3 regions of the Rhodococcus sp. 06-1460-1B genome follow, and region 1 is predicted to be linked to each of the others. Evidence: riboswitches for the same ligand, from Rfam matches in the RefSeq annotation. Region 1 holds a riboswitch; each other region holds the start of a gene.

Region 1 (3,265 bases):
CACGGCCGACAGCGCTGGTCACGCGCACACGGATTGTCGGATCGTGCAACCGTGCATCGTGTCTCCGCGAATCCAGAGCCGCGCGGGCCGACTCGAATCGGTCCGACACGAAGCGATCGGTCTCCCCGGCTGTTCCGTCCTGGAGTGCGCGCGCGAGCACCGAGACCTCGGTGATCTTCTCGTTCCCGAACGCCAGCCACGACCGCAGTGTCGGCTCTAGCTGAGGTTCGGCGTCCAGCGAATAGGGAACGTGGAGCAGTGAGCACGACGACGACACCGCCACTGCGCGTGCATGTCTGCCGACCTCGTACAGTGTCTCGAGCACGGCGTCGAGATCGGTGCGCCAGACATTGCGTCCGTCGACGACGCCGGCCACGACGAGCATCGTCGAGGTAGCGCGAGTAGCTGCAAGTTGCTCGGCCACACCAGGAACGGTCAGATCGATTGCCAGGCCCTCGATCCCGGTGGACGCCACTGCGGGCAGCGCGTCGCCCAGGTCGCCGAAGTAGGACGCCAGCAGAATGGCCGGGCGGGTCTGCGAGGCTGCGAGTTGCTCGAAGCATCGGGTGGCCGCTGCGACGGTCTCGTCGTCGAGATCGCGCACCAGCGCCGGTTCGTCGATCTGGACCCACTCGGCTCCGGCTGCGGCGAGGAGTTCGAGCAGACGGGCGTAGAGCGGTATCAGTTCGTCCACTCGTCCCAGCAGCGAATCGGAGGAGCCGACGGACTTGGACAGCAACAGGAAGGTGACCGGTCCGATGATCACCGGACGTGCCGGGATGCCCAGTGCGCGAGCCTCGTTCACCTCGCCGAGCACCTTGTTCGGGTGCAGGGAGAACGTGGTCTCCGGCGAGATCTCGGGCACGAGGTAGTGGTAATTGGTGTCGAACCACTTGGTCATTTCGAGCGGGACGATGGTCTCGGTGCCGCGGGCCGCGGCGAAGTACCGATCGAGTTCGCCTTCGACCGCCTCGACTCGCGGTGGCAACGCTCCGAGGAGGGCCGCAGTGTCGAGCATCTGGTCGTAGTACGAAAAGGTGTTCACGGGAACGGAATCGAGCCCGGCTGCGAGTGTGCGCCAGTCGTTCTCGCGAAGATTCTTCGCGACCGATTCGAGGGCCTCGGCATCGAGCTTTCCGGCCCAATAGGATTCGACGGCTTTCTTCAGTTCTCGGTTGGGTCCGATGCGAGCCGAACCGAGCACGGTGGCGGTGAAATCGTTGTTCACAGTTGATCTCCAGGGTGACTACACGTGGGTGGTGCACCGTCTTCACGGGCGCGCAGATCCCGGTGAGCCCTGACCACAGCCGTACCAGGGTTACGCGCCCATTCCACGAGGCGGTGAACCGCTGCACACGGCGTGCACAGCACAGAGGGCAGGTATTCGGACTTGCAGGCGCGCGGACGAAGAGCCCACTCCTACTGGCCGTCGCTTCCCGAAGAGGCTTCTTCAGTGCGTGATGACGGCGGTCGTTCCTGCATACCGCTGCGGGACAGTCCCGGATTCTCACCGGGTTCCCTCTCGCGATGCGCCGTGACTGCACGCACCGCTCGACGCCGAGGTGAACTTCGGGGCTCCTCATGACCACCTGGCGAACCGACTGCAGGGACGAGCATAGATGCATCACGGGAGAGTCTGTTACGGTGCTCTTCATGCAGTGCACGTATTTCTGGTTTAGCAGGCCGGCCCCGGGTGGGTCAGCCAGCGACGCCATGCGCTGACCCTCCACCCCCACGAGCCGGATACAGACCGGCTCGAAGTGCGCGTGGAGCATGCGGAGCCGGCCTGGGAACAGGAAACCCTCTCATGACGCTCTCCCTCGACACCCCGTCACTCGACGATCAGCGCACGATCAGCATCAGTCCGCTGGTCGCGCCGTCGGTCGTACGCCGCGAGCACGCGGTGGACGACGCGATCTCGGCGAGTGTTCGTACCGGACGCTCCGGTGTCGTCGACATTCTCGACGGCCGTGACGACCGACTGATCGTCGTGGTCGGCCCGTGTTCGGTGCACGACACCGACGCTGCCCTCGACTACGCCCGACGCCTCGCCGCCACGGCAGCCGAGTTGGGCGATCGACTGCACATCGTCATGCGGGTCTACTTCGAGAAGCCGCGGACGACGCTCGGCTGGAAGGGTCTGATCAACGATCCGCACCTCGACGGCAGCTTCGACATCAACGAAGGTCTTCGAGTGGGACGCCAGCTGCTGCTGGACATCTCGGCGCTCGGCCTGCCCGTCGGCTGCGAATTCCTCGACCCGATCACCCCGCAGTACATTGCGGACCTGGTCAGCTACGGTGCCATCGGAGCACGGACCGCAGCCAGTCAGGTGCACCGGCAGCTGTGCAGCGCCTTGTCGATGCCGGTGGGCATCAAGAACTCGACCGAAGGTGACATTCAGGTCGCCGTGGACGGAACCCGCGCCGCCGCGGCGAGCCACGTCTTCCCCGGAACCGATCTCGACGGCAAGGCGGCTTTGATCAGGACCGTCGGAAACCCCGATTGCCACGTCATTCTGCGCGGCGGCGTCGACGGACCGAACTACGACGCCGCGTCCGTGGCCGATACCGTTGCCCGCCTGCGTAAGTCGGGGTTGCCGGAGCGAGTTGTCATCGATGCCAGCCATGGAAACAGCCGCAAGGATCACAACAAGCAGGTGGACGTCGTCACCGACGTGGCCGCCAGGGTCGCGGCCGGCGAGCACGGCATCGTCGGGCTGATGCTCGAGAGTTTCCTCGTCGCAGGGCGTCAGGACCTCGAACTCGGCCACCGCGACGAGCTCGTGTACGGCCAGTCCATCACCGATGCATGCCTCGACTGGGACACGACGGCAACGCAATTGGCCACTCTCGCGGCGGCCGTCGAGACGCGTCGGGCCTCGAACACCGCGCGCTGACGCGTCGTGCGTTAACGAACCCCGCGCGGTCGAAATTGCACGCTGATGCGTGGGCCGACCGCGCGGGTCGATTTGGGAATTGCATGCTCCCAGGTCCGTTGACAGGACCCGCCCATCACCACCAGGTCGCCGTGACCGAGGCTGAATTTCAGAGAGGTCCCGCCGCCGCGGGGACGGAGCATGAGTTGTCTTGTCGCACCGAGCGATACGATCGCCACCATCGTGTCCTCGGTGGCGCTGCGGCCGATGTTGTCGCCGTGCCAGGCGACGCTGTCGGACCCGTCGCGGTAGTAACACAGTCCCGCGGTGGCGAACGACTCCCCGAGCTCGCTTCGGTAGTGGTCGTCCAGTGCATCGCGGGCCTCG
Region 2 (3,265 bases), on a different contig from region 1:
GCTGTCGACCCCGGTCGCCGGTGTGGACGAAATGGAATGGGCCGCGACCTGATTCTCGCTCGCTGCCGCTTACGCGTCGGCGACCAGCGGAGCGACCTCGGTACCGAGTAGCTCGATGCCGCGCAACAGATCACCGTGGGCGAGGCGCGGATTGGTCATCTGCAGCGACAGTCGATCCACACCGCCGAGTTGTTCGCTTACTCGAACGATCTTGTCGGCAACGGTTTTCGGGTCTCCCATGAAGAACGCACCGTTGGGTCCCGACGTGGCGTCGAACTGCTGTCGGCTCGGACGAGCGAACCCGCGCTCGCGAGAGATCTTGGTGAACATCTCGTTCCAGCCCGGGTAGATGGTGTCGGCTGCCGCCTCGGTGGTGTCGGCGACGAATCCGAACACGTGCAATCCGACTTTCAACTTCTCCGGCGAGTGACCCGCTTGCGCGCCCGCGCGTCGATACAGGTCGACGAGCGGCGCGAACTGGCGCGGCTCTCCGCCGATGATGGCGATCATCAGGGGTAGGCCCAGAAGCCCTGCACGAGCGAATGATTCGGGGGTGCCGCCGACACCGACCCAGATGGGTAGCGGATCCTGCAGCGGACGAGGATAGATCCCCTGACGGTTCAGCGCCGGCCGGTGCCGGCCGGACCACGTGATCTCTTCGTTGTCGCGAATCTGCAGCAGGAGATCCAGCTTCTCGGCGAACAAGGAATCGTAATCGGCCAAGTCGAGTCCGAACAGTGGGAAAGACTCGGTGAACGAGCCTCGGCCGACCACCAAATCGACTCGGCCCTTCGAGATCAGGTCGAGAGTGGCGAACTCCTGGAACACTCGCACCGGATCGTCGGCACTGAGTACCTTGACCGCGCTGCCGAGCCGGATGTTCTCGGTGCGCGCGGCTGCTGCGGCCAGAATGATCGACGGAGCGGAGTCGTAGTACTCGCTGCGATGGTGCTCACCGATGCCGAACGAATAAAGACCGACCTGATCCGCGAGGGCGATCTCCTCGAGTAGGTGCCCCATCCTCTCCTCCGGCGCGATGACGCGGCCGTCGGTCGGATCGGTCACGGAAGAGACGAAGCTGTCTACGCCCAGGTGCATTGGGTACCTCTCGATTCGGGATGGACGAACCCATCAGCGTCGATGAAGGTTCAATTATTCCAGTGGACGGTGGGCAGAAAACTACTACTCTCCCCAACGCTTCGCCTCATCCGCCGCGAAGTACATCCGCTGACTTGCACCGAAGCCGACCGACACAACGCGTCACGCCTGAGCTGTTATCGTGCGTGGGCGTTGGTTTTCGATGGCCGTGCTGGTCATCGGATCGTAAGAGGGAATCCGGTGAGAATCCGGAACTGCCCCGCAGCGGTGAGTGGAAACGACCGCGGTCATCGAGCACTGGGATTCGTCCCGGGAAGCGACCGCCAATAGGAGTCGTCCGAGAACGTCGTCGGATGGCGTGTCCGCGAGTCCGAAGACCTGCCACCGCGGCTGCGCCGCCGGCGTGGTCGCCTGTCGATCCCGAGGGACACGGTCGACGAGGTCGTCGTTCGCGCTGCGCGGATTCGCCTCGGAAGCCGTGCTTTTCGCAGGTCGCCAGGTCAGGGATCAGCGGAGAAAGTTGCGCATGCAGTCCAGATCGGTCCTGCCCCTCACTGTGCTCGCCGCCGCGATCTGGGCGGTGTCAGCACTGTCGGCACTGATGTTCGGGGCCGCGCACATCCCGGCAACCGACGCGATGGGCTACCTGTGGGCACAGCTGTCCGGCGGCACGATCGCCGTCGGCGATGTCCCCGACTACCGCATCGTCATCGATTCTCGGCTGCCTCGGGTGTTGCTGGCGACGGTCATCGGAGCAGGTCTGGCTGTGGTCGGACTGGTGGTGCAGGCGATGGTGCGCAACGCACTCGCAGATCCCTACGTTCTCGGAATTTCCTCGGGTGCATCGGTAGGCGCGACGTCGGTGGTCCTGTTCGGCACATTCGGTGCCCTGGGCATCTACGCACTCTCGAGTGCAGCATTCCTCGGCGCACTCGCCGCAACCGCCCTCGTGTATCTGATGGCACGCTCCCCGGTAGGGCTGGTGCCACTGCGCCTGGTCCTGACAGGTACCGCGTTGGGTTACGGATTCTCTGCAATGACCACCGTGCTGATCTTCCTGGCACCTCAGGGCGACGGCGCTCGCAGTGTGATGTTCTGGTTGCTCGGCAGCCTCGCCGGTGCCACCTGGGCCAGCGTCCCGCTGGCCGCCGCAGTCACCGTGGCCGGAGTCGCCGCGACCGCTCTGACGGCACGCAGACTCAACGCGCTGTCGATGGGAGACGAAGTCAGCGCGGCACTGGGCTTGAACGCGGCACGTCTACGGTTGTCTCTCTTCGTGACATCAGCGGCGATGACGGGGTGCTACGTGTCGATCTGTGGCGCCGTGGGATTCGTGGGTCTGGTCGTACCTCACGTGGCACGCTTACTGGTCGGGGCCGACCACAGCAGGCTTGTCGTGATCACCCCGGTCCTGGGTGCGGCTTTCCTCGTCACCGCAGATCTGGTGTCCCGAGCGGTTCTACCGCCGCAGGAGCTCCCCCTGGGGGCGATCACCGCGGCAGTCGGAGTTCCGGCGTTCGTACTGCTGATGCGTCGCCGCGGCGCGATGATCGGCGACCGTTGATGCGCGTCGACTACGCCGACGTCGCAGTCGATATCGGCGGCACCCGCATCATCGACGACATCACCATGAGCCTGGACGCCGGCAGCATCGTCGGCATTGTCGGCGCGAACGGGAGCGGCAAGTCGACACTGCTGCGGTGTCTGTATCGAGCGACCGAGCCCTCGACCGGACGTATCGAGGTAGGTGGCCGCGACATCACCGCAATCACCATGCGAGAGAACGCACGTCAGGTTGCAGCACTCACCCAGGACTCCTCGATGCACTTCGACTTCACCGCACGCGAGGTCGTCGCCACCGGACGTCTTCCACACAACTCCACGTTCGGACGCAACCGCACCCACGACGACGACGCGTGCGCTCGTGCCTCGACCGTCGCCGACGTGGAACATTTGTTGGACCGATCGTTCCTGTCATTGTCCGGAGGCGAACGCCAACGTGTTCTGATCGCACGGGCTTTCGCCCAGCAACCGAACGTGCTCGTGCTCGACGAACCCACCAATCACCTCGATATACGACACCAATACGCAGTGCTGAGCGCCGCTGCGAGCCTGCAGATCACGGTGATCGCCGCGCTTCACGATCTGAATATCGCCGCCCAATTCT
Region 3 (3,265 bases), on a different contig from region 1:
GGCGTCGCCGTCATGACCATGCCGTTGATCAGGTTCGTACGCGACTGGCCGCGGCGACGGGTCGTCGTCATCACCGTTGCGGCACTGGCCTTTTCGCAACTGCTCTCCGCGGTGTCCGTCGGGTACCCGATGCTGGTGCTGTCGAGGATGCTGTGCGCGGCGACCCACGGAGTCTTCTGGGCCGTGGTCGCACCCGTCGCGGCGTCACTCGCACTTCCCGGTAAGCAAGGAAAAGCGATCGCCACGGTGTACGCCGGCACCTCGTTGGCGTTGGTCGCCGGTAATCCGATCACCGCGGCCATGGGTCAGTGGTTCGGGTGGCGCACTGCTGCAACGATTCTCGGTGTCGTCGCCGCCGCTATCGCGGTGGCGCTCTACTTCGTCCTCCCCGCACTACCGGTCACCCGGGCAGCTGCGGGCGACAAGAAATCACCGCGCGTGCTCGACGGCACCCTGGCGATCCTGTGTGGAGTGACGTTCCTGGCCGTCCTCGGCCATTTCGCCGCGTACACGTACTTCTCGCTCATCGTCGATCGTGCAATCGGTTCGGCCGGAACCACTTTGACGCTGATGTTGATGCTCTACGGTTTGTTCGGTGTCGTCGGTATCTGGGTGATCGGCAGAACGTACGACCGTTGGCCGCGGCCCTCCACCATCGCTGCTCTGGGTGCCGTCGCGGCCGCGACGGCGGTCCTGTGGGGCACCCTCAGCGCAGCACCGGGCAGCCTGGCCGTCCTTGCTGTCGGGGCGATCGCGTTGTGGGGTCTGGCATTCACCACACTGCCGGTCTGCATCCAGTCCGCCGTGGTTCGGGCCGCCCCTGCCGACGCCGACAAGGCGTCGGCGATCTATGTCGTCGCCTTCCAACTGGCCATTGCCACCGGGGCCCTGGTGGGAGGCGTCGTCGTCGACGCCAGGGGTATCGGGGCGGTGACCGCTGCGGCGACGATCCTGGTGGCTGTGGCACTCACAGTCGTAGTGGTCGCGCGCAGAGCCTTTCCGAGCTCGTATCCGTCGGTACCGGTCTCGACGCCGGCGCACTGACCTCGCGGCCCACTCGCGCGATAGGGTCAGCAGGCGACGAACGAGGGAATCCGGTGCAATTCCGGAGCTGGCGCGCAACGGTGACGGGTGAGAGCTCGAAGTCCGAATGCTCGGACGTCGTGATCGAACCCCACCCGCGGCTCCGCGACACGAGCCCCAAGCAGGAAGCTCTTCGATGCGTACCTCTCTCGCCGCACTAGGCGCTGTCTCCATCCTTCTGGTTTCCGGTTGTTCGACCGCGTCGACCCCCGACGCGTCCACCGACACCTCCGGGAACTATCCCCTGACCATCGAGAACTGCGGACGCGACGTCGTCGTCGACGCACCACCGCAACGCGCGGTGTCGTTGAATCAGAGCTCGACGGAAATACTGCTCTCGCTCGGCCTCGCAGACCGGATGGTGGGCACCGCCACCTGGACCGACCCGGTCCGCTCGAACCTCGAATCCGAGAACGCCAGGGTGCCGAGGCTCGCGGACAACAAGCCATCGCTCGAGGTCGTGTTGGATACCGAGCCCGATTTCGTGTCCGCGTCCTTCGGCGGCACCCTCGGACCCGGGGGAGTCGCAGATCGGAGCAGGTTCGAGCAACTCGGCGTCCCGAACTACCTCTCGCCCACCGACTGTCAGGGCAAGACCGACGAGAGCGTCAATTCCGACGGTGCTCGCACGGAGCCGTTGGTGATCGACACCGTCTATCGGGAGATTCGTGATCTCGCGGCGGTCTTCGACGTGCGAGACCGTGGCGAGCGCCTGGTCGCCGAACTGCAGGATCGGTTCGAGAAGGCCTCCGGTTCGGTCGACGCGTCAGGTGTGTCGTTGGCCTACTGGTTCGCCGACACCGATACGCCGTACATGGCCGGTTGCTGCGGATCGTCGGGCATCATCACCGACTCCGTCGGCGCCGAGAACATCTATGCCGATACCACCGACGAATGGCCACAGGTCAATTGGGAGAGTGTGCTCGATCGCAACCCGACTGCACTGGTGCTCGCAGATCTGAGCCGACGCAGTATCGCCGGGGACGCCCTGGACAGCAAAATCGGCTTCCTGGAGTCGAATTCGGTCACGAACCGAATGCCCGCCGTCGAGAACAAGCGGTACATCGTCGTCAACGGTGCCGATCTGAACCCGTCCATTCGGACGATCGACGGTGTCGAGAAAGTTGCGGCCGCCCTGCAGGATTGGGGAATGGCGTCGCGATGAGCCGCACCGATCGCGGGGTGCTCGTCCCACTGCTGCTCGCAGGATCGGCGTTGTTGGTGCTCTCGATCGGCGTCGCCGTCACCATCGGACCCGCGAACGTGTCGGTGCCCGACGTGTATCGAGTGATACTGACGCACATGGGTATCGGGAGTTCGGGAGTCGGTCGCATCCAGGACGGAATCGTCTGGGAGCTGCGCCTGCCCCGGACCTTGCTGGCCGCCGTGTGCGGCGCGGGTCTCGCGCTGTGCGGGGCGATCATGCAATCGCTGCTGCGCAACCCTCTCGCCGATCCCTTCGTCCTGGGCATTTCGTCCGGTGCATCCACCGGAGCTGTCCTCGTCGCGGTTCTCGGCGTCGGCGGTGGCGCATTGTCCTTGTCCACAGGGGCATTCGCCGGTGCGCTGCTCTCGTTCGTCCTGGTGATGCTGCTGGCCGCAGGGGCAGGCGGTGGAAACGACCGCGTGGTGCTGGCCGGGGTTGCGGGGACGCAGCTGTTCTCGGCCTTGACGTCGTTCATCGTCATTTCCTCGGCCGACGCCGAACAGACACGCGGCGTGCTGTTCTGGCTCCTCGGATCGCTGAGCGGTGCCGACTGGACGGACGTGGTGCTGTGCGGATCGGTTGCGCTGCTCGGAATGGTGTTGTGTCTGTTCAACACTTCGGCCCTCGACGCCTTCACATTCGGGCACGACGCGGCCGCGTCCCTCGGTGTTCCGGTCAAGTGGGTGCGAATCCTGTTGTTGGTCATCACCGCACTGATCACGGCCTCGCTCGTCAGCGCCGCCGGAGCCATCGGGTTCGTGGGTCTCGTTCTGCCGCACGCCGCCCGTTTTCTCGTCGGCGCGCGGCATCGACGACTGCTGCCGACGACGGTGGTCATCGGCGCGATCTTCATGGTGTGGGTCGACACCATCGCCCGAACGCTGTTCGCCCCGCAGGAAATACCCGTCGGAGTGGTGACCGCACTCATCGGCGTGCCGGCATTCGCGCTCATTCTGTTTCGGCTCAGGAGGTCCC

What was found. A riboswitch is a leader RNA that binds a small molecule or an ion and turns the genes downstream of it on or off. The one in region 1 is predicted to bind cobalamin.
Region 2: another riboswitch for cobalamin. It lies ahead of CH268_RS14230 (FecCD family ABC transporter permease); the one in region 1 lies ahead of metE (5-methyltetrahydropteroyltriglutamate--homocysteine S-methyltransferase).
Region 3: another riboswitch for cobalamin. It lies ahead of CH268_RS22240 (ABC transporter substrate-binding protein); the one in region 1 lies ahead of metE (5-methyltetrahydropteroyltriglutamate--homocysteine S-methyltransferase).

Annotation. Positions count from the first base shown of each region.
Region 1 covers NZ_NOYS01000041.1:420,674-423,938, reverse strand. Annotated here, with positions in the region: gene metE (5-methyltetrahydropteroyltriglutamate--homocysteine S-methyltransferase) at 1-1,228, opposite strand, end outside; cobalamin riboswitch at 1,359-1,568, opposite strand; gene CH268_RS24930 (3-deoxy-7-phosphoheptulonate synthase) at 1,808-2,899, shown strand; gene CH268_RS24925 (alpha-ketoglutarate-dependent dioxygenase AlkB) at 2,911-3,265, opposite strand, start outside.
Region 2 covers NZ_NOYS01000025.1:226,462-229,726, forward strand. Annotated here, with positions in the region: gene CH268_RS14220 (enoyl-CoA hydratase-related protein) at 1-52, shown strand, start outside; gene CH268_RS14225 (LLM class flavin-dependent oxidoreductase) at 70-1,098, opposite strand; cobalamin riboswitch at 1,275-1,498, shown strand; gene CH268_RS14230 (FecCD family ABC transporter permease) at 1,625-2,662, shown strand; gene CH268_RS14235 (ABC transporter ATP-binding protein) at 2,662-3,265, shown strand, end outside.
Region 3 covers NZ_NOYS01000037.1:118,372-121,636, forward strand. Annotated here, with positions in the region: gene CH268_RS22235 (MFS transporter) at 1-1,044, shown strand, start outside; cobalamin riboswitch at 1,090-1,213, shown strand; gene CH268_RS22240 (ABC transporter substrate-binding protein) at 1,220-2,248, shown strand; gene CH268_RS22245 (FecCD family ABC transporter permease) at 2,245-3,265, shown strand, end outside.